One region of the Streptomyces sp. NPDC021225 genome, then DNA from elsewhere that is predicted to be linked to it. Evidence: riboswitches for the same ligand, from Rfam matches in the RefSeq annotation. Region 1 holds a riboswitch; each other region holds the start of a gene.
The links. A riboswitch is a leader RNA that binds a small molecule or an ion and turns the genes downstream of it on or off. The one in region 1 is predicted to bind cyclic di-AMP.

Region 1 (6,673 bases):
ACGTCAGTCACGTGATCGCTGCGTGACCTGGGATACATCTGCTTGTGATGATCGTATGGCGTCGCTATGTTTCGACCGACGACTCAGCCGCCACACGAGAGGCAGAACGCATGCGCTCCGGGAACGGTCGACACCGCCGCCCCCGTCAGGCTCCGGCAATCGTGCTCGCAGCGGGGGTGACCGGCGCGGGCATCGCCATGCCGCTCTTCGGCGCCGTCAGCGCCCAGGCCGCGGAAGCCCAGACCTGGGACCGCGTCGCCGAGTGCGAGAGCGGCGGGATGTGGAGCGCCAACGGAGGCAATGGCTTCTACGGCGGTCTCCAGATCACCTTGGACATGTGGAAGAAGTACGGCGGCCAGCAGTACGCCCCGCGCCCCGACCTCGCCAGCCGCTCCCAGCAGATAGCCATCGCCCAGGCGATCCTCGGCGACCGCGGGCCGGACGCCTGGCCGAGCTGTGCGCTGGGTGCCGGGCTCGCCGACCTCGGCGACGCGCTGGACGGGAACTCCGGCGGCAAGGGCGGGCCGGAGGCCAAGGATTCGGAGGAGCCCACGGGGATCGACGACTCCAAGACGGGGGAATCGTCCGGTAATTCCGGTCAGTCCGATAACTCCCGTGAATCCGATAACTCGGAGGAGTCCGGTAAGTCCGACAAGACCGGGACGCCGGATCCCTCCGCGACCGGCGACGGCGCGGACGGCAGCGCGGTCGATGGCGCTTCCGACGGGAAGGGCCACGGCAAGTCCGGCGACTCCGACCGCGCCGCCGACGAGACGTCCCGCGGGGAGGGCGGCGCGCCCTCCGGCGCCGACAAGGGCGCCAAGGGCGACAAGGTCGACGAGGACTCCTCCGCGCCCACCGGCCGCCACCGCGGCGCACCCGACGCCCAGGAGGGCGAGTCCGGGGACGCGTCGGACGAGGCGCGGCCCTCCGGGCGGCACGCCTCGCGCGGCGGCGAGGGCCGCACCGAGATCACGCTTCCGCCCCTCGGCCGCGAGGACTCCAGCGTGCGCACCGATGACGCCTCGTCAGACACCGTGGACGGGCAGGAGGCCAACGGAGACTGGGCCCGGCTGTACCAGAGCGACAAATCGCTCATCGGGGGCAACCCCGGCCTCATCCACCCTGGTCAGCGTCTCGATCTCAGCGCGAGGTAGCGGCAGTTCGGGGTGAAATGCCCGATCTGGCGGCAGTGAGACATACATCTCGTCACATCGCCCGGCCTGTGCCTCCTGTCCGATCTTTCCGTACCCGGCCTCACCTGCGTAGATGTGGGACGGCTGGGTGCGGATCGGGCCGCCTTCGCTGAGATATGGGGGTTTGAACCTCATCGGAAGGTGTGTTTAACGTCTTCCCGCTCGCTACCGCGGGCACCGTCGATCGTCACGCCGAGTCCTGCCGGCGGTCGGGGGGAACCAGACGCGTCAGCGCCGAAGGCAGGAGCGGGGGACCCAAGGTAGGTGCCGCGGCGGCCCGGAGACGGGCTCGGTCGGCTAGGGGTGAAGACGGACGCGGTCAGCCGCGTCCGGCCGGGCAACTCACGTCCGAACCCGACAGCTCACCTCGTAGGCGTCGGTGAGGAACGAACATGCGTAACGACAAGGGTAAGCACCGCCGTCCCTCGAAGGTCACCCGCATCGCCGCACTCGCCGGCGTCGCCGGTGCGGCCATCGCCGCACCGATCCTGGGGGCCACCTCCGCCTCGGCCGCGACCACCGCCCAGTGGGACAAGGTCGCGCAGTGCGAGTCCGGCGGCAACTGGTCCATCAACACGGGCAACGGCTTCTACGGCGGCCTCCAGTTCACCAACTCCACCTGGGCCGCGTACGGCGGTACGTCCTTCGCCTCCCGCGCCGACCTGGCCACCAAGGACCAGCAGATCCAGATAGCCGAGAAGGTCCTGGCCGGGCAGGGCAAGGGCGCCTGGCCGGTGTGCGGCACGGGGCTGACCACCAGCGGCACCCCGACCCCCTCCAGCTCCACCACGCAGTCCTCGAAGCCGGCCCAGCCTGCCAAGCCGGCCCAGCCCGCGAAGCCGGCCCAGCCTGCCAAGCCCGCCCAGCCCGCCAAGCCGAAGGCGCAGCCCCGCGGCGAGGGTCAGCACGCCGCGCGCGGTGAGGCCCGCCACACGTTCAAGAAGGGCGACGGCGAGTACAAGGTCAAGTCCGGCGACACCCTCTCCAAGATCGCCGAGGCGCACCACGTCAAGGGCGGCTGGAAGAAGCTCTTCGAGCTGAACAAGGACATCGTCGAGGACGCCAACCTCATCTACCCGGGCCAGCAGCTCCACCTCGGCTGACCCCCCGCCGGGACCGTTCCCCCCAGCCCGGCGACCGCGACCCCGACATCCCCGAGGACCGCCCCGGCCGGGCGCGCCGCCCCCCCACCTGAGGCGCGCCCCGCCGGGGCTTCGTCGGGCCCGGCCCCCGGGCCCGTTAGGCTCATGCCGGAGAACGACAGACCCATACGAAGGAGAACCTCGTGCCGTCCATCGACGTCGTCGTAGCTCGCGAGATCCTCGACTCGCGAGGCAACCCCACGGTCGAGGTCGAGGTCGGCCTCGACGACGGCAGCACCGGCCGTGCCGCCGTGCCCTCCGGTGCGTCCACCGGTGCCTTCGAGGCCCTCGAACTCCGCGACGGTGACAAGAACCGTTACGGCGGCAAGGGTGTCGAGAAGGCCGTCCTCGCCGTCATCGAGCAGATCGGTCCGGAGCTCGTCGGCTACGACGCCACCGAGCAGCGCCTGATCGACCAGGCGATGTTCGACCTGGACGCCACCCCGGACAAGTCCTCGCTCGGCGCCAACGCCATCCTCGGCGTCTCGCTCGCCGTGGCGCACGCCGCGTCCGAGGCCTCCGACCTCCCGCTCTTCCGGTACCTCGGCGGGCCGAACGCCCACCTGCTGCCGGTCCCGATGATGAACATCCTCAACGGCGGCTCGCACGCCGACTCCAACGTGGACATCCAGGAGTTCATGATCGCGCCGATCGGCGCGGAGTCCTTCTCCGAGGCGCTGCGCTGGGGCACCGAGGTGTACCACACCCTGAAGTCCGTGCTGAAGGAGCGGGGCCTGTCCACCGGCCTCGGCGACGAGGGCGGCTTCGCCCCGAACCTGAGCTCCAACCGCGACGCCCTCGACCTGATCGTCGAGGCGATCAAGAAGGCCGGCTACCAGCCGGGCCAGGACATCGCGCTGGCGCTCGACGTGGCCGCCTCCGAGTTCTACAAGGACGGCACCTACACGTTCGAGGGCAAGGCGCGCAGCGCCGCCGAGATGACCGCGTACTACGCCGAGCTGGTCGACGCGTACCCGCTGGTCTCCATCGAGGACCCGCTGAACGAGGAGGACTGGGACGGCTGGAAGACGATCACCGACCAGCTCGGTGACAAGGTCCAGCTGGTCGGCGACGACCTGTTCGTCACCAACCCGGAGCGGCTGGCCCGCGGTATCGAGAGCGGCACCGCGAACTCGCTGCTGGTCAAGGTCAACCAGATCGGCTCGCTGACCGAGACCCTGGACGCGGTCGAGCTGGCCCAGCGCAACGGCTTCAAGTGCATGATGTCGCACCGCTCCGGCGAGACCGAGGACGTCACCATCGCCGACCTGGCCGTCGCCACCAACTGCGGCCAGATCAAGACCGGTGCCCCCGCCCGCTCCGAGCGCGTGGCCAAGTACAACCAGCTGCTGCGCATCGAGGAGATCCTCGACGACGCGGCGGTGTACGCGGGCCGCTCCGCCTTCCCGCGCTTCAAGGGCGCGGTCGTCAAGGGCTGAGCCCCGCCGAGTCTGACCGCCGTCCCCGGCCCCGGTCCCGTACCGTGGCCGGGGACGGCGTACACAGCGAAGTCATGACCGGGGAGGCGACGTGCCGGCGGATCGGGATCGGTTCTCCACCGCGACCAGGCTGAGGGCGTTCGGCGAGCACGCCGCCGCCCGCGTCTACCGCGCCCGTATCCGGCGCCGCCGCAGCCGTCTCACCGGCCGGGCCGCGCTCCTCGCGCTGGTCGTCTGCTCGCTCGTGGTGGCCCTCGCCTATCCGATGCGGCAGTACATCTCGCAGCGCTCGGACATCTCCGAACAGCGGCGCCAGGCCGAGAAGGAGCGCGCGGACGTCAAGAAGCTGCTGGAGCAGAAGGCCAGGCTCCAGGACCCGGCGTACGTCGAGCAGCAGGCCCGCGAGCGGCTGCACTTCACGCGGCCGGGGGAGACCGGCTACAGCGTGGTCGACGGCGGCGGCGAGACCGAGCGCTCGTCCGACCAGGGCGCGGCCGACCGCCCCTGGTACAGCAACATGTGGGACAGCGTCGATAAAGCTGACAAGGCGGATAAAGCCGACCAGGCGGACGCGACGGACCACGCGGGCCGCGCCGGGCGCTGACCGAAGAAACCGGCCGCCCCGGGCGGCCGGTCCGAACCGATCGAAGAGAACATCCCACCCATGGACACGCCTCCTCCGCAGACGGAGCCCACCGCGCCCACCGACGCGGACATCGCCGCCGTCAAGGAGCAGCTGAACCGCCTGCCGCGCGGGCTGCGCGCCGTCGCGCACCGCTGCCCCTGCGGCAACCCGGACGTCGTCGAGACCGCGCCGCGGCTCGAGGACGGCTCGCCCTTCCCGACCCTTTACTACCTGACGTGCCCGCGCGCCGCCTCGGCGATCGGCACGCTGGAGGCCGAGGGCGTGATGAAGGACATGTCGGCACGGCTGGCCGCCGACCCCGGGCTGGCCGACGCCTACCGGGCGGCCCATGAGGACTATCTCGCGCGCCGCGACGCGATCGAGGTGCTGGAGGGGTTCCCGAGCGCCGGCGGCATGCCGGACCGGGTGAAGTGTCTGCATGTCCTCGTGGCCCACTCCCTCGCCGCGGGCCCCGGCGTCAACCCGCTCGGGGACGAGGCCATCGCCCTGCTGCCGAAGTGGTGGGCGAAGGGGCCGTGCGTGACGCCGTGCGGCGGGGCGACGGACGCCGAAGAGGACGCGGGGGACAGAGCATGACCCGCGTCGCGGCCGTGGACTGCGGCACCAACTCGATCCGGCTGCTGGTGGCCGACGCCGATCCGGCCACCGGGCGGATCACCGAGCTGGACCGCCGGATGCGGATCGTCCGGCTCGGCCAGGGCGTGGACCGCACCGGGCGGCTGGCCCCCGAGGCCCTGGAGCGCACCTTCGCGGCCTGCCGTGAGTACGCGGAGGTGATCGGCGGGCTCGGCGTCGAGCGGGTCCGCTTCGTCGCCACCTCCGCCTCCCGCGACGCCGAGAACCGCGAGGAGTTCGTGCGCGGGGTCGTGGCGTTCCTGGGCGTGGAGCCCGAGGTGATCAGCGGCGACCAGGAGGCGGAGTTCTCCTTCACGGGCGCCACCAAGGAGCTGACCGACCGCGAGGGCTTCGCCCGGCCGTATCTGGTCGTGGACATCGGCGGCGGCTCGACGGAGTTCGTGGTCGGCGACGAACGGGTACGGGCCGCGCGCAGCGTGGACATCGGCTGTGTGCGGATGACGGAGCGTCATCTGGTCGTGGACGGCCGGATCACCGATCCGCCGGCGGTCGGTCAGATCGCCGCCATAAGGGCCGACATCGAGCGGGCCCTGGATCTCGTCGAGGAGACGGTGCCGATCCGGGGGGCGGGTAGTCTGGTCGGGCTGGCGGGCTCGGTCACCACCGTCGCCGGCATCGCGCTGGGGCTCTCGGAGTACGACTCCTCCGCCATCCACCACTCGCGCGTCTCCCTCGACCAGGTCCGCGAGATCACGGACAAGCTGATCGGCTCGACGCACGCCGAGCGGGCGGCGATCCCGGTGATGCACGAGGGCCGGGTGGATGTGATCGCCTCAGGGGCGCTCGTGCTGCTTACGATCATGGAGCGATGCGGGGCCCGGGAGGTCGTGGTGAGCGAGCACGACATCCTCGACGGCATCGCCTGGAGCATCGCCTGACGGGGCTCTGAGGGCCGCCCGGAGGGTGTGTGGACCCCGTGTGAGGGGCCCGTGGAGACGGGCCCGGCAAAAAGTTCGTGAAAAGCTTCACATGAAAAAATTGCCTGGTGGCCGCCGGGTGTGACGGCTGAGACTCCTTCGTGGGTGGTTTCGGCGGACGCTCCCGCCGGACGGCCCTCCCGGAGGTTGTTTCAGGCGTGTGACGGCGAGGCCGCGGACCCCGGTGGTCTACTCCCGCGTTCACTCGCAAGCGCAGATCAGCGGGGCTGTCAACGCGTCGGCGACCCTGGTGGTTCCCCTCGGCGGGTATGGCGTGTGTCACGGGGGCGGCGGAGTGTAGCAGACCCCCTCAACAAGCTTGTGAAGGGGCTCACGAGGCACCCCCCGGAGGGTGCTGGATACTCGAATCATGAGCACCACGGAGCGTCCCAGGATCCTCGTTGTAGGCGGTGGGTACGTAGGCCTGTACGCGGCGCGCCGCATTCTGAAGAAGATGCGGTACGGCGAGGCGACCGTCACGGTCGTCGACCCCCGCTCGTACATGACGTACCAGCCCTTCCTTCCAGAAGCTGCGGCCGGCAGCATCTCCCCGCGCCACGTCGTGGTCCCGCTGCGGCGTGTGCTCCCCAAGGCGGAGGTCCTCACCGGCCGAGTGACGACCATCGACCAGGACCGCAAGGTCGCCAACGTCCAGCCGCTCGTCGGCGAGGCGTACGAGCTGCCCTTCGACTACCTG
Region 2 (6,673 bases), 180 kb from region 1:
GCACATCGTCGGTATCGCCGCGCTGCTCGGCGGCTTCCTGGCGCAGCTGAAGCCGATGCGCGCGGGCGAGGGCCGGATGACCCCGGGGATGCTGCACGGCGCTCTCACCATGCTGGTGACCGGCGCCGCGCTGGTGGGGCTCAACCAGGCCGACGACAACAGCGTCAACAACATCAAGATCGGCGTGAAGCTGGCGCTGCTGATCGTGATCCTGGGGCTGGTCTATGTGAAGCGCGACGACGAGAAGGTGGAGGCCGCGGCCCTCGGCACGGTCGGGCTGCTGACCACGGCCAACATCTTCGTCGCCGTCCTGTGGACCTGAGCACCGCCCTGAGCACCGCCCTTGGGGCCTGACCGCTCCTGTCAGGTTCCGCGCAACCTTTTGTCCCCACTGTGTGTCTCATCGGGCAAGGCAGCCGAAGGGAGCGGATAGTGGGGGTACTTGCGGCGTGGGGCCGCCGGACAGGCGTGGCCTTGGGGGTAGCGGGGATGGTGGTGCCGCTGGCGGTGGCGCTGGCCACTCCGGCGCAGGCCGCCTCGTCGTGCACGACGAGCACGGGGCCGTATCAGAAGAAGGTGGAGAAGTTCCTGGGCCGCCCGGTGGACGGGCGGCAGTCGCGGGCGGACTGCCTCGCGATCCAGAAGTTCCAGGTCAACCACGGCATCAGCCCGACCATCGGCTATGCGGGACCGGTCACCTGGGGCGTGATGAACCTGATCAACACGCAGAAGGCGGCCGGGCACAACCCGAACAAGGCGAGGAAGTGCCCCACCAACAAGGGCCGCATCGCCTGTGTGGACCTCACGCGCCAGCTGAGCTGGATCCAGGACGGCTCGCGGCTGGTGTACGGCCCGGTGCCGGTGCGCACCGGCCGCGACCGGTATGAGACCCGGGTCGGGCTGAAGAAGATCTACTGGCGGAACATCGACCACTGGTCGACGATCTACGACGTCCCGATGCCGTACAGCCAGTTCTTCGACGGCGGCCAGGCCTTCCACTCCATCTCGGGGAGCGTGTGGTCGCCGCCCGGCTCCCACGGCTGCGTGAACATGCGCAAGGCGGACGCCAAGAAGTACTGGAGCCTGCTGCGGAACGGCGACGACGTCTACGTGTACGGCCGCAAGCCCGGCACCTGAGCCACCGTCTCCCGGGTCCCGGGAGACGGGTTCCGGGTCCCGGTGGGCCGACCGCCCTCCGGGACCCGGGAAGCCGCTACGCCGGCCGGACGCTGCCGTAGATCGGCATCTCGGTGATCGGCGCCTTCTTCACCACATCACCCGGCTTCGGGGCATGAATCATCATTCCGTCGCCTATATAGAGGCCGACATGGCTGATGTCGTCATAGAAGAAGACGAGATCGCCCGGCTGGAGGTCGGCGGTCGACACCCGCGTGCCGACCTTCACCTGGTCCCAGGTCGTGCGCGGCAGTGAGACCCCGGCGGCCTTCCAGGCGGCCTGGGTGAGCCCCGAGCAGTCGTAGGAGTTGGGGCCGGTCGCGCCCCAGACGTACGGCTTGCCGACCTGGGCACGCGCGAAGGCGATGGCCTTGTCGGCCTTGGTGGTCTGCGAACTGGAGGAACCCGAAGAGCCCGAGGAGCCCGACGAACCCGAAGACCCGGACGAGCCGGCGGACCCCGAAGAGCTGGAGCCGCTCGCCTGTTCCTGCTGTTTCTGCTGCGCCTGCTGCTCCTGCTGTCGCTTCGCCGCCGCCTCCCGCTGCTGCCGCGCCAGCTCCGCGGCCTTGCGCTGGGCCTCCTCTTCCTTCTTCTTCTCAATCGCCGCCAGCCGCGCCTTCTCCTCCGCGGTCAGCTTCGAGAGCAACTGGCGCGCCTGGGTGAGCTTGCCCTGGACGGTCTGCTTCTGGGTCTTCAGCTCCTGTTGCGAGCGGGTCAGCGTGGCCAGGCTCTCACTGGCCTTGGTGCGCTCCTTGGCGGCCGTGGCCTGTTGGGTCAGAAAGTCGTCGACGGCCTTCTTCTGCCCGCTGGACAGCCGGTCCATCAGATGGGACTGGTCGAAGATGCCCTTCGGATCCGAGGCGAACAGCAGCGTCGCGGCGCTGGAGGCCATGCCGCCGTTGCGGTACTGCGCGGCCGCGAGGCTGCCCAGGGTGCGCCGCGCCTCGTTCAGCTTCTCGGTGCGCTTGGCGACGCTGTCCAGGAGCTGGTCGACCTTGGCGCGCTGCCGGCCGGTGCGCTCCTTGGCCGCGTTGTAGCTCTGGGTGGCGGACTCCGCCTGGTGGTAGAGGGTGTCGACCTTCTTCTTGACCTCTTCGACCGACGGCTTCGGCTTGCCGGGCTCGGCGCTCGCCGTCTGGGAGAGGAGGGTGACGGATGCGAGGGCGGCCGTCGTGACGCCGACGGCGGTGCGGCGGCCGGTGGCCGAGTCCAGTATTCGGGTCCGCGGCTTGCGGTGCGACGCCAAGGGAGGCGACTCCTTCCGTGGACCGCCTACCGGGTTAGCTGTCGGGTTCGGGCGTCGGAAGGCTGCCCTACGGACCGGATGGTGACGGCCGACGTCGCCACATGGTCCGATTCACCCCAGTGGTGCCTCTGGGTCCCCGGCTCCGGCTGCCTCGCGGCGGGACCGGACTCGGCGGAGACAGCCCGTGTCGACGCGGTCGCCGACGGGTTCCGGACCGCCTGATCGAGGACGGTAGTGGGCTTGTGGGGCTCATGTGAAGCCTGGTGTTCGAATTGTCCCGAAACCGTTTCGTGACATCCGCACGTACGCTGTCAGTGCGGCAGCCTAGACTCGGTGAGCGATGAGCAGCCTCTTTGACGACAGCTTCCTGGCGGACCTCGGGCCCTCGGACGAGGAGCCTCCGCCGCCCGAGGACGACGGCCACCCCGCAGCTGAGGGCGTTCCACACGACCTCTTCGACGGGAAGTTCGACGCGCCCGTCCCCAGGGAGGCGTACTACCGCGACGGCGCGGCGCGGCCCGCGGTGGACACGTCCGCGCTGCTCGAGGGGATGAACGAGCAGCAGCGGGCCGCCGTGGTGCACACCGGCTCGCCGCTGCTGATCGTCGCGGGCGCCGGGTCGGGCAAGACCAGGGTGCTCACCCACCGCATCGCGTATCTGCTCGGCGCGCGCGGGGTCCACCCCGGCCAGATCCTCGCCATCACCTTCACCAACAAGGCCGCGGGCGAGATGAAGGAGCGGGTCGAGGAGCTGGTCGGCCCGCGCGCGAAGGCCATGTGGGTGTCGACCTTCCACAGCGCCTGTGTGCGCATCCTGCGCCGGGAGTCCAAGAAGCTGGGCTTCACCTCCTCCTTCTCGATCTACGACGCGGCGGACTCCAAGCGGCTGATGGCGCTGGTGTGCCGGGATCTCGACCTGGACCCGAAGCGGTATCCGCCCAAGTCCTTCAGCGCCAAGATCTCGAACCTGAAGAACGAGCTGATCGACGAGGAGACCTTCGCCGGGCAGGCCGCGGACGGCTTCGAGAAGACGCTCGCCGAGGCGTATGTGATGTACCAGTCGCGGCTGCGCGAGGCCAACGCCCTCGACTTCGACGACATCATCATGACGACGGTCAATCTGCTCCAGGCGTTCCCCGACGTCGCCGAGCACTACCGCCGCCGCTTCCGGCACGTCCTGGTCGACGAGTACCAGGACACCAACCACGCGCAGTACACGCTGGTGCGCGAGCTGGTCGGGCCGGGCCCGGTGGCCGCCGCGGACGGCGGCGCGGACGAGGGCGAGGTGCTCGGGGCCGCCGAGCTGTGCGTGGTGGGCGACGCCGACCAGTCGATCTACGCCTTCCGGGGCGCCACGATCCGGAACATCCTCCAGTTCGAGGAGGACTACCCGGACGCCACGACCATCCTCCTGGAGCAGAACTACCGCTCGACCCAGACGATCCTCAGCGCGGCCAACGCCGTCATCGAGCGCAATGAGAACCGGCGCCCGAAGAACCTGTGGACCGACGCCGGCGCCGGGGCGACCATCACCGGCTATGTGGCCGACACCGAGCACGACGAAGCGCAGTTCGTCGCCGACGAGATCGACCGGCTGACGGACGCGGGCGACGCCAGGTCCGGAGACGTCGCCGTCTTCTACCGGACCAACGCCCAGTCCCGTGTCTTCGAGGAAGTCTTCATCCGGGTCGGCCTGCCGTACAAGGTCGTCGGCGGCGTGCGCTTCTACGAGCGCAAGGAGGTCCGTGACGTCCTGGCGTATCTGCGGGTGCTGGCCAACCCGGAGGACTCCGTCCCGCTGCGCCGCATTCTGAACGTGCCGAAGCGCGGCATCGGCGAGCGCGCCGAGGCGATGATCGACGCGCTGGCGCAGCGCGAGAAGATCACCTTCCCGCAGGCGCTGCGCCGCGTCGACGAGGCATACGGCATGGCGGCCCGCTCGGCCAACGCGGTGAAGCGGTTCAACGTCCTGATGGAGGAGTTGCGGACGATCGCCGAGTCGGGGGCGGGGCCGGCCACCGTGGTCGAGGCGGTGCTGGAGCGCACGGGCTATCTGGCGGAGCTCCAGGCGTCCACGGACCCGCAGGACGAGACCCGCATCGAGAACCTCCAGGAGCTGGCGGCCGTCGCCCTGGAGTACGAGCAGGATCGCGGCGAGGAGACCCCGGGCACGCTCGCGGAGTTCCTGGAGCAGGTCGCGCTCGTCGCAGACTCCGACCAGATCCCGGACGACGACGCCGAGGGCGCCGGGGTCATCACGCTGATGACGCTGCACACCGCCAAGGGCCTGGAGTTCCCGGTGGTCTTCCTCAGCGGTATGGAGGACGGGGTCTTCCCGCATATGCGTGCGCTCGGCCAGACCAAGGAGCTGGAGGAGGAGCGGCGGCTGGCGTATGTCGGCATCACGCGGGCGCGTGAGCGGCTCTATCTGACGCGGTCGACGATGCGCAGCGCCTGGGGGCAGCCCGCGTACAACCCGCCGTCGCGGTTCCTGGAGGAGATCCCGGACCAGTATGTGCGCTGGCAGCGCACCGGGCCCGCCACCCCGTCGGCGTCGATGGGGGCCATCGGGGCCGCCGCGGGGGTCGCGTCCTCGCTGTCCTCGTCGCGTTCGAGGGCGGGCGCCGGGGCCGCCGGCTTCGCCACGCGGCGGGCCAAGGAGCGGCCGGTGGTCGCGCTGGCCATCGGCGACCGGGTCACCCATGACGCGTTCGGGCTCGGCACCGTGGTCGCGGTGAAGGGAAGCGGGGACAACGCGGAGGCGACGATCGACTTCGGAGGGGAGAAGCCGAAGCGGCTGCTGCTGAGATACGCACCGGTAGAGAAGCTGTGAAGTTGTAGGGGGGTGCACCGCGGCCCGCGCGGGCCGCGGTGCCGCCGCCCAGGGCGCCTATGCCTGCGACGCCTAGGCCGCGTACGCCTACGCCTACGTCGGGTCGAGGCCGTGGCTGCGCAGCCACGAGAGCGGGTCTATGGCCGAACCGCCGCCGGGGTGCACCTCGAAGTGGAGGTGCGGGCCGGTGGAGTTGCCGGAGTTCCCGGAGTACGCGATGACGTCCCCGGCCTTCACCGTGCCGCCCCGGATCTTGGCGCTGCTCAGATGGCAGTACCAGGTCTCGGTGCCGTCCGGGCTGGTCACTATGACCATGTTGCCGTAGGCGTCGTTCCACTGGGTGCGTACGGTGCCGTCGGTCGCGGCCATGACCGGCGTGCCGTAGCTGACCGGGAAGTCGATGCCGGTGTGCACCGACATCCAGTTGATGCCGGCCTGGCCGTAGGTGGCGCTCAGGCCGTGCTGCGCGACGGGCAGCGCGAACTTCGGCCGCAGCGCTTCCTTGCGCGCGGCCTCCTCGATCTTGCGCTTCTTCTCCGCCGCCTGGCGCGCCCGGAGGTCGATCCGCTCCTGGGTGCGGCTGGCGCGGGCCCGGAAGTCATCGGCGTCCTCGAGGCCCGCGGCGAGCTGGGTGTCCAGCTTGCTGTTGGCGACCGAGGCCTTGACCGGCGGGGTGTCCGCGGCGGCCTGCGTGGTCTTGGCGTCCTTCTTGTCGTCTCCGAGGTTGCTGACGGAGGCGGCGGCCACGGCGGTGACGCCCAGCGCGCAGACGGAGGGGACGGCGACGGTGAGGAGCGCCGAGCGTTTGGGGCGGGCCGAGGGGGCGCGGCGACGGCTGCGGCCGCTCTCCCGGCGGGGGGAGGGCAGCTGTACCGCTTCGGACTCGGTGGTCCTGTCGCCCTCGAAGTCGGCGTCGTCGGCGGAGTCGGCGAGGTCCGAGGGGGCGGTGGTTTCGGGGGAATCGGCGGAGTCGGCCGTGCCGGCCTGGGGGGAGTCGAGGTCCAGGACCATGAGGGAGGTCTGGGTCTCGGCCTGGTGCACGGCCGCCGCCCCGGGTTCCGGCTCCGCCTCGGGGGCGGCGTACGGGTGCTCGGCGGGCTGTTGCTGATATCCGCCGTGCTCGTACCCGCCCTCCTGGTACTCGCCCTGGCCGTAATCGTTTTGGCCGTATTCGCTTTGGCCGTACTGCGACTCGTCGACGGTCGCGTAGGCGCTCATGTCCCAGAACTGGGTCTGCCCGGTGTCGACCCCGGAGGTGTCGAACTGCCCGGTGCCGTCCCACTCGGCGGACTGGGCGGACTGGGGGACCTGGGCGGCCGTCAGGTCGTGGTGGCCGGAGGTGTCCCAGGCGGTGGCGTCCCACTGGCCGCCGGTGTCGGAGCCCTGCTGGGCCGGGATGGTGCCGGACAGCGGGACGC
Region 3 (6,673 bases), on a different contig from region 1:
GCCCGGTCTGCGGCCGCAGATCGCGGTCGCGCTGACCCTGACCATCGTGGCCGGGCTGCGCAACTTCGACCTCATCTACATCACGACCAGCGGCGGCCCCGGAAACTCCACCTCCGTGCCCGCCTACGAGGTCTACCACCGCGCGTTCGAGACCAACCAGGTCGGCTCGGCGGCCGCCGTCGGAGTGGCCCTCACGGTCCTGATCTTCGTCCTGACCGTCACGGTCTCCCGGCTCGTGGAAGGGCGGCGGTCATGACCACGCGCCTCGAACGCAGTGTCACCTACGGCATCCTCGCCCTCTTCTCCGTCATCGCGCTCACCCCGGTCATCGGCATCCTCTCCACCGCCTTCAGCTCACAGGACTCCCTGGACACCGGCTTCTCACTGCCCCAGGGCGGGCTCCACTGGAGCAACTTCGCCGACGCCTGGAACCGCGGCCACTTCGGCACCTACCTCGGCAACTCGGTCCTGGTCACGGCGGTCGTGGTGGCCGCCACCACCGTGCTGGCGGTGCTCGCCGCGTACGCCTTCGGGGTGATGCGCTTCCCCGGCTCCACGGTGCTGTTCTACCTCTTCGTGATCGGCCTGACGCTGCCCCAGGAAGCACTGGTCGTGCCGCTCTACTTCGACCTGCGGTACGCCGAGCTCACCGACACCTACTGGGCCCTGATCCTGCCGCAGACCGCGCAGTCCCTCGCCTTCGGCGTGTTCTGGATGCGGACGTACTTCCGGGGCAGCGCCCGGTCGGTGATCGAGGCGGCCCGGATCGACGGCGCGAACACCTGGACCACGCTGTGGCGGGTCCTGGTCCCCATGGGCCGCCCGGCCATCTCCACCATGGTCGTCATCACCTTCATGTGGACCTGGAACGAGTTCCTGATGGCGCTGGTCATGGTCAGCGACGACGCCCATCGCACGGTCCCGCTCGGCCTGGCCTTCTTCCAGGGGCAGCACAGCTCCGACGCGGCGCTGCTCGCGGCGGCCTCGGTGCTGATCGCGCTGCCGGTGGTGGTCGTCTATGTGGCCCTCCAGCGCCGGTTCATCGAGGGCATGCTCGGCGGCGCGGTCAAGGAGTGAGCGGCGCCGGTCGCGGGGCGGCCGGTCACAGGGCAGGCGTGCGGCTGACCTCGCGGCCGCGCCGCTCCACGGCCCGGGCGAAGACCACGGCGTCGTGGACGGCCGCCCCGCCCGGGTCGTTGTTGAAGTACGCGTAGACATCGCCGCGCTCCGGCCAGGCATCGGCCACCCGGCGCGCCCAGGCGGTCAGCGACTGGTGGCTGTAGCGCGGCGCGGGCCTGGCCAGGCCGTGGTGGAAACGCAGATAGCCCCACCCGGCCGTACGCCACAGCGGGGTCACCGGCTGGGCGGCGGCGTCCGCCCAGCACAACGCGGCGCCGCGGCGCTCCAGCACCTTCCGTACCCCGTCGGACCACCATGAGTCATGGCGGGGCTCGACGGCCACCCGCGTCCCGGAGGGGAAGCAGCCGAGCGCCGCGTCCAGCAGCCCGCTGTCCGCGCGCAGGGTGGGCGGCAGCTGGAGCAGGACGGGGCCCAGCCGGTCCCCGAGGCCCTCGGCGTGCGCCATCAGCCGGGCGACCGGCTCCTCGGGGTCCCGGAGCCGCTTGATGTGGGTCAGATAGCGGCTGGCCTTCAGAGCCATCACAAACCCGTCGGGGGTACGGTCCCGCCAGGCGGCGAACTGCTCGCGGGTGGGCAGCCGGTAGAAGGCGTTGTTGGACTCGACGGTGGCGAACCCCCGCGCGTACTCCTCCAGCCACAGCCGCTGAGGGCAGCCGGACGGATACAGGACGTCGCGCCAGTCCTTGTACTGCCACCCCGAGGTGCCGACGAGGACGGTCATGCTTCGCCCGGGTGCCACGGCGGCCACTGGCCCGGCCGGTCGACCCAGTGGACCTGCCGCGGGTCGTCCAGGTCGATGTCCGGGAACAGCCGCCGCACCCGCGGCTCGAACTCCTCCCGCTCCAGCGGCTCCCAGCCCGGGCCGCGCAGCCACACCCGCCGGTATCTGGTGTCCGCGTCGTACGCGTCCACGAAGACGAGATGGCCGGACTCGCTCGGATCCGTGGCGTTCTCCATGTTTCCAGGGTGGGCCGCGCCGGCCCGCTTCCGCGCGTCGGCGCGGCCGACCGGGTCCCCGCCGGTTTGCGGACGGGGGAATCTTCGGATGGAGTCGTAAGGACGGGGCGGGTTTCCCGGCCCCGGGTCTCCCTGCGCTGGGGGTGAGTCATGATCTTCGTCGACCGCGCGGACGCCGGGCGGCGCCTGGCCGCCAGGCTGCGCCCGCTGAGCGCCGAGGACCCCGTGGTGCTCGGCCTGCCGCGCGGCGGGGTGCCGGTGGCCTTCGAGGTCGCGCGGGAGCTGAAGGCGCCCCTGGACGTGATCATCGTCCGCAAGCTCGGCGTCCCCTTCCACCGCGAGCTGGGCTTCGGCGCCATCGGCGAGGGCGGAGTGCGCGTGGTGCACGACGCGATCGTGCGGATGAGCCGGGCGGGCAAGGAGGAGCTCGCGGAGGTGGAGCGGGACGAGGAGGAGGAGCTGGCGCGCCAGGCGCGGCGGTTCCGGCGCGGCCGGGCGCGGGTCGCGGTCGGCGGCCGGACGGTGATCGTCGTGGACGACGGGATCGCCACCGGCGCCACCGCCCGGGCCGCCTGCCGGGTCGCCCGCGCCCAGGGCGCGGCCCGGGTGGTGCTGGCCGTCCCGGTCGCGCCGCCCGACGCGGCCGAGGCGCTGCGTCAGGACGCGGATGACGTGGTGTGTCTGTCGACCCCACCGGAGTTCTCGGCGGTCGGCGAGTGGTACCAGGACTTCTCGCAGACCAGTGACGCCGAGGTCGTCGACCTGCTCTCCCGGTCGACCGATCTGCCGGGTGGGGCGCATCCTGGTAAATGAAGCAGGAGGTGATGACCGCGATGGAGACGATCGTGGGATGCGACATCGAAATGGAGTTCCGTGAGCTCGGACCTCTCACCGAGGCGGTCGTCCGGCTGAGGATGCACGACGGGACCGAGATCCTGGCTCAGGGTCGCGCGAACCGGAATCCCGACGACCCGGCACAGCCGCGGGTCGGCGAGGAGATCGCGGCGGCGCGGGCGCTGAACAACCTCGCTCACCGGCTGATCTCGAAGGCGGGCGGTGACATCGAGGAGGTCACGCACGCGAAGGCACATCTGGTGATGTAGGGCCGGTCTGCCGCGGCGCCGGGCCGCGGCAGAGCACCCTTCACGACACCTTTCACATCGGATTTCTCAGATCTGGACGCCCTTGGAGCGGAGGTAGGCGAGCGGGTTGACGTCGGAGCCGTAGTCGGGCCCGGTACGTATCTCGAAGTGCACATGCGGCCCGGTCACGTTGCCGGTCGCCCCGGAACGGCCGAGCTGCTGGCCCCCGGACACGGACTGGCCGACGTGGACGGACAGCGCCGACATGTGCGCGTACTGGCTGTACATGCCGTCGGGGTGGCGCAGCACCACCTGGTAGCCGTACGCCCCGCCCCAGCCCGCGGCGACCACCTCGGCCGAGCCCACGGCCCGCACCTGGGTGCCGGTGGCGACGGGGAAGTCGACCCCGGTGTGGTGGCCGCTGGACCAGTTGCTGCCGGAGACGCCGTAGGCGGTTCCGATGCCGTGGCTGGCGACCGGGGTGGTGAAGGACGAGGAGGAGCGCGCCGACGAGCCGGACTTCGCGGCGCGCTCGCGCGCCTTCTGCGCCTGCTCGATCCGCTGCTTGGCCGCCTGCTCGGCCCGCTGCTGCTTGGCCCGGTCCGCCTGCTCGGCGCGCTGCTTGGCTTGATTTGGCTGTTCGGCCCGGGGCCGGCTCTCGGGCGTCTTCGCGGCCGGGGACCCGCTGCCGTCGAGGGTGAGCTTCTGACCGGGGTAGATCAGGTCGGGGTCGCCGCCGATGACGCGGCGGTTGGCCTCGTAGAGCCGCTGCCAGCCGCCGTCCACATCCCGGGCGTCGGCTATCCGGGACAGCGTGTCGCCGCCGACCACGGTGTACGAGGCGGCGGAGCGCCCGGTGGCGGCCGCGCTCTGGTCGACGGCCTTGGTGGTGGCCTTCGGAGCGGCCCGCGGGGCGTCCTTCGGCGTGACCTTCGGTGTGGCCTTCGGGGCCGTCCTGGGAGCGGCCTGGGAGGAGCCGGAGGAGCCCGAGGTGCCGGGGGAGACGTCAGCGGGCTGGCCGCCGCGGGTCAGGCCCGCCTTGACCGAGCAGACCGGCCAGGCGCCGGGCCCCTGGGCGTCGAGCACCTTCTCGGCGATGGCTATCTGCTGGTCCTTGGAGGCCAGGTCGGCCCGGGACGCGTAGGTCGTCCCGCCGAACGCCTCCCAGGTGGACTGGGAGAACTGGAGGCCGCCGTAGTAGCCGTTCCCGGTGTTGATGCTCCAGTTGTCGGTGGACTCGCACTCCGCCACCTTGTCCCAGGTGTCGACGGAGGCGGCGTTCGCCTGGCCGACGCCTATGAGGGGCAGCGCGACCCCGGCGCCGCCCGCGGTGAACGCGAGCGAGGCGCGGGAGACGCGTCGGGGCCGGGGCCGTCGGTGACGTCCGCGTGCAGCCATTGAGCTCATCCTCTCCTGACGCCTGCGAGGTGAGCTGTCGGGTTCGGGCGGGAGCTGCCCGGCCGCGCCTTCCCCGGTGCCCCCCGGCACCGCGGCGCGACTTCACCCCTAGCCGTACCGCCCGATGTCGTGCGGCACGGCGCCTACCTGGTTCCCCCGCTCCTGCCGTGACAGGTCGTCGTGTCACCCCTCCACCACGGCAGGACTCGGCGCTCCGGCGGAGGAGGACCCGCCGCAGCGAATGCGCCGGGTGCGGCACAGTAAACACACCGTTTTGGTCACGACAAGGTCTCGACGGACCTGTGTCCTGAAATCGATCACGCCGCTGATGAAATGTGACCCGGGTCACGGCTTTCCGGATGGGGTGATTGCGGCCCGGAATCCGTAATGCCGAATTGCCGTAATTATGTGATTAATGCTGGGGCCGCGCGGCGGAGTCGCATATCGACCGGAATAAGGGCGCCCATCGAGGGAAGGGGAGTGGGAAGGGGAACGGACGGGGGCTGTCGGGGCACTCGGTGCGGCGGCCGACGAGCCGCCGGAGGCCCGACCCACAGGAGGTTGGCCATGACACAGCCACACGGCGGGGCGCCCGCGAGGCGCCGGCCGCCGGTCTTATCCATATCCGCGCTGGTCGTCGGCGCCCTGGCCGCGGTCACCGCCTGCGGCTCCGATACGACGTCGGGGGCGCCCGCGCCGCCCGGCTCGGCCGGCAAGTCCCACTCGGCCACGGGCACCGCCCGGCCCGGCACCGCTGCGCCCAGCACGGCCCCGCCCGAGGCCGATCCGGCCTCGAAGGCGCCGAGCGCGGCCGAGCCGTCCGTCACCACCGAGGCCGGCTCCGCCGCCCCGCCCGCTGTCCGCCGCATCTGCTCCAAGGATCAGCTGAAACTGTCCACCGGCCGGGCGGATATCGGCGCGGGCAATGTCTATGTCCCCCTGGCCTTCACCAATACCGGCGCGGCCAGTTGCACGCTGACCGGGTATCCCGGCGTTTCGCTCCTCGACGCCCCCGGCGCCGCTATCGGCGACCCCGCCACCCGCCGCGGACCGGGGCGCCCCACGGTCGTCCTGAAACCCGGCGACAGCGCCTACGCGAGTCTGCACACGGTGAACAAAGGCCTGTCCGACAAGCCCTGTTGGCGGACCGCGGCCGAAATTCGGGCCTACCCCCCGGACTCCCACCGCTCCATCAAGGTATCCGCGCGCTCCTTCCGGGTCTGCGGGGGCGTATTCGAGGTCACCGCCGTCGAGCCGGGTTCCCAGCCCTGAACCGGGGCACCACGACGGGGCGCGGACCGCCGCCCCCGCCCCGCGCCCCGCCCGGACGCGCCGGAAATGAATTGGCCGGGAAGCGCGGCCACATGACGCCCTTGGGTGTCCGAAAATCTTGATGGCCGCGACACCCACTGGCCCCTTTCGCCCTTCCGCAATCATTATCGGGTGGGCCACCATGTGAAGAGGCCTCGCCTGAGCCGGCACGGAGCGTCTAGAGGGGAACGATGTCATGGAGCGAGCGGCGACCGGGGTCGAGACGGAGCTGGTGGACCTCTCGGGAACGACGCTCGAAGAACTGGGGGACAGTCAGGAGTTCACCCTCGCGACCCGGCGGTTGCTCGAACTCGTACAGTCCCCGCCGACGCTCGCGACCGCCGCTGATGCCAACCAGGGTTGTTGACGTAGTTCCGGCGGTGGCACACCAGTATTCACTCCATCGAGAAAGGCGGCCATGCCGGCGGACTATTCAGCTGGCCCTCCCTCCCCGCTTCCGGCTCTGCGCCGCACACAGCCGCTCACCGCGTCCCCGATGAGCCGTCACCACCGGCTGTCCACGGCGTGCCTCGACGAGCTGACGCGCGGTGGCGGAGGCGCGGCGGCGATCGCCGAGTTACGGGCGGGCCAACGCAGCCGCCTCATGCTGCTGCTACGCGCGTTGACCGACCTCGCCTCCTCCCATCCCCAGGTGCCAGGGCCGCTGTCCGCGCCGCGTGATGCATGGGAGCTGCTGATACGGGCCGAGCGGCGCAGCCCGTCGAGCGCGGAGCAGTTGCTGCTGCACCCCCAGATCGGCGCATGGCTCAGCCGCTGCCTGCGCA

Region 2: another riboswitch for cyclic di-AMP. It lies ahead of ACH4S9_RS30210 (NlpC/P60 family protein); the one in region 1 lies ahead of ACH4S9_RS29375 (transglycosylase family protein).
Region 3: another riboswitch for cyclic di-AMP. It lies ahead of ACH4S9_RS38340 (transglycosylase family protein); the one in region 1 lies ahead of ACH4S9_RS29375 (transglycosylase family protein).

What each region holds. Positions count from the first base shown of each region.
Region 1 covers NZ_JBIRPV010000007.1:116,016-122,688, reverse strand. Annotated here, with positions in the region: gene ACH4S9_RS29380 (transglycosylase family protein) at 162-1,157, shown strand; cyclic di-AMP (ydaO/yuaA leader) riboswitch at 1,419-1,587, shown strand; gene ACH4S9_RS29375 (transglycosylase family protein) at 1,589-2,299, shown strand; gene eno (phosphopyruvate hydratase) at 2,482-3,777, shown strand; gene ACH4S9_RS29365 (septum formation initiator family protein) at 3,869-4,381, shown strand; gene ACH4S9_RS29360 (DUF501 domain-containing protein) at 4,442-4,999, shown strand; gene ACH4S9_RS29355 (Ppx/GppA phosphatase family protein) at 4,996-5,937, shown strand; gene ACH4S9_RS29350 (NAD(P)/FAD-dependent oxidoreductase) at 6,347-6,673, shown strand, end outside.
Region 2 covers NZ_JBIRPV010000007.1:300,439-307,111, reverse strand. Annotated here, with positions in the region: gene ACH4S9_RS30220 (hypothetical protein) at 1-322, shown strand, start outside; gene ACH4S9_RS30215 (L,D-transpeptidase) at 490-1,137, shown strand; gene ACH4S9_RS30210 (NlpC/P60 family protein) at 1,214-2,422, opposite strand; cyclic di-AMP (ydaO/yuaA leader) riboswitch at 2,430-2,606, opposite strand; gene pcrA (DNA helicase PcrA) at 2,763-5,255, shown strand; gene ACH4S9_RS30200 (M23 family metallopeptidase) at 5,349-6,673, opposite strand, start outside.
Region 3 covers NZ_JBIRPV010000013.1:74,105-80,777, forward strand. Annotated here, with positions in the region: gene ACH4S9_RS38310 (sugar ABC transporter permease) at 1-256, shown strand, start outside; gene ACH4S9_RS38315 (carbohydrate ABC transporter permease) at 253-1,077, shown strand; gene ACH4S9_RS38320 (DUF72 domain-containing protein) at 1,103-1,861, opposite strand; gene ACH4S9_RS38325 (hypothetical protein) at 1,858-2,097, opposite strand; partial or broken gene ACH4S9_RS38330 (phosphoribosyltransferase) at 2,248-2,880, shown strand; gene ACH4S9_RS38335 (dsRBD fold-containing protein) at 2,907-3,200, shown strand; gene ACH4S9_RS38340 (transglycosylase family protein) at 3,267-4,577, opposite strand; cyclic di-AMP (ydaO/yuaA leader) riboswitch at 4,583-4,765, opposite strand; gene ACH4S9_RS38345 (DUF4232 domain-containing protein) at 5,145-5,849, shown strand; gene ACH4S9_RS38350 (hypothetical protein) at 6,085-6,255, shown strand; gene ACH4S9_RS38355 (HEXXH motif domain-containing protein) at 6,385-6,673, shown strand, end outside.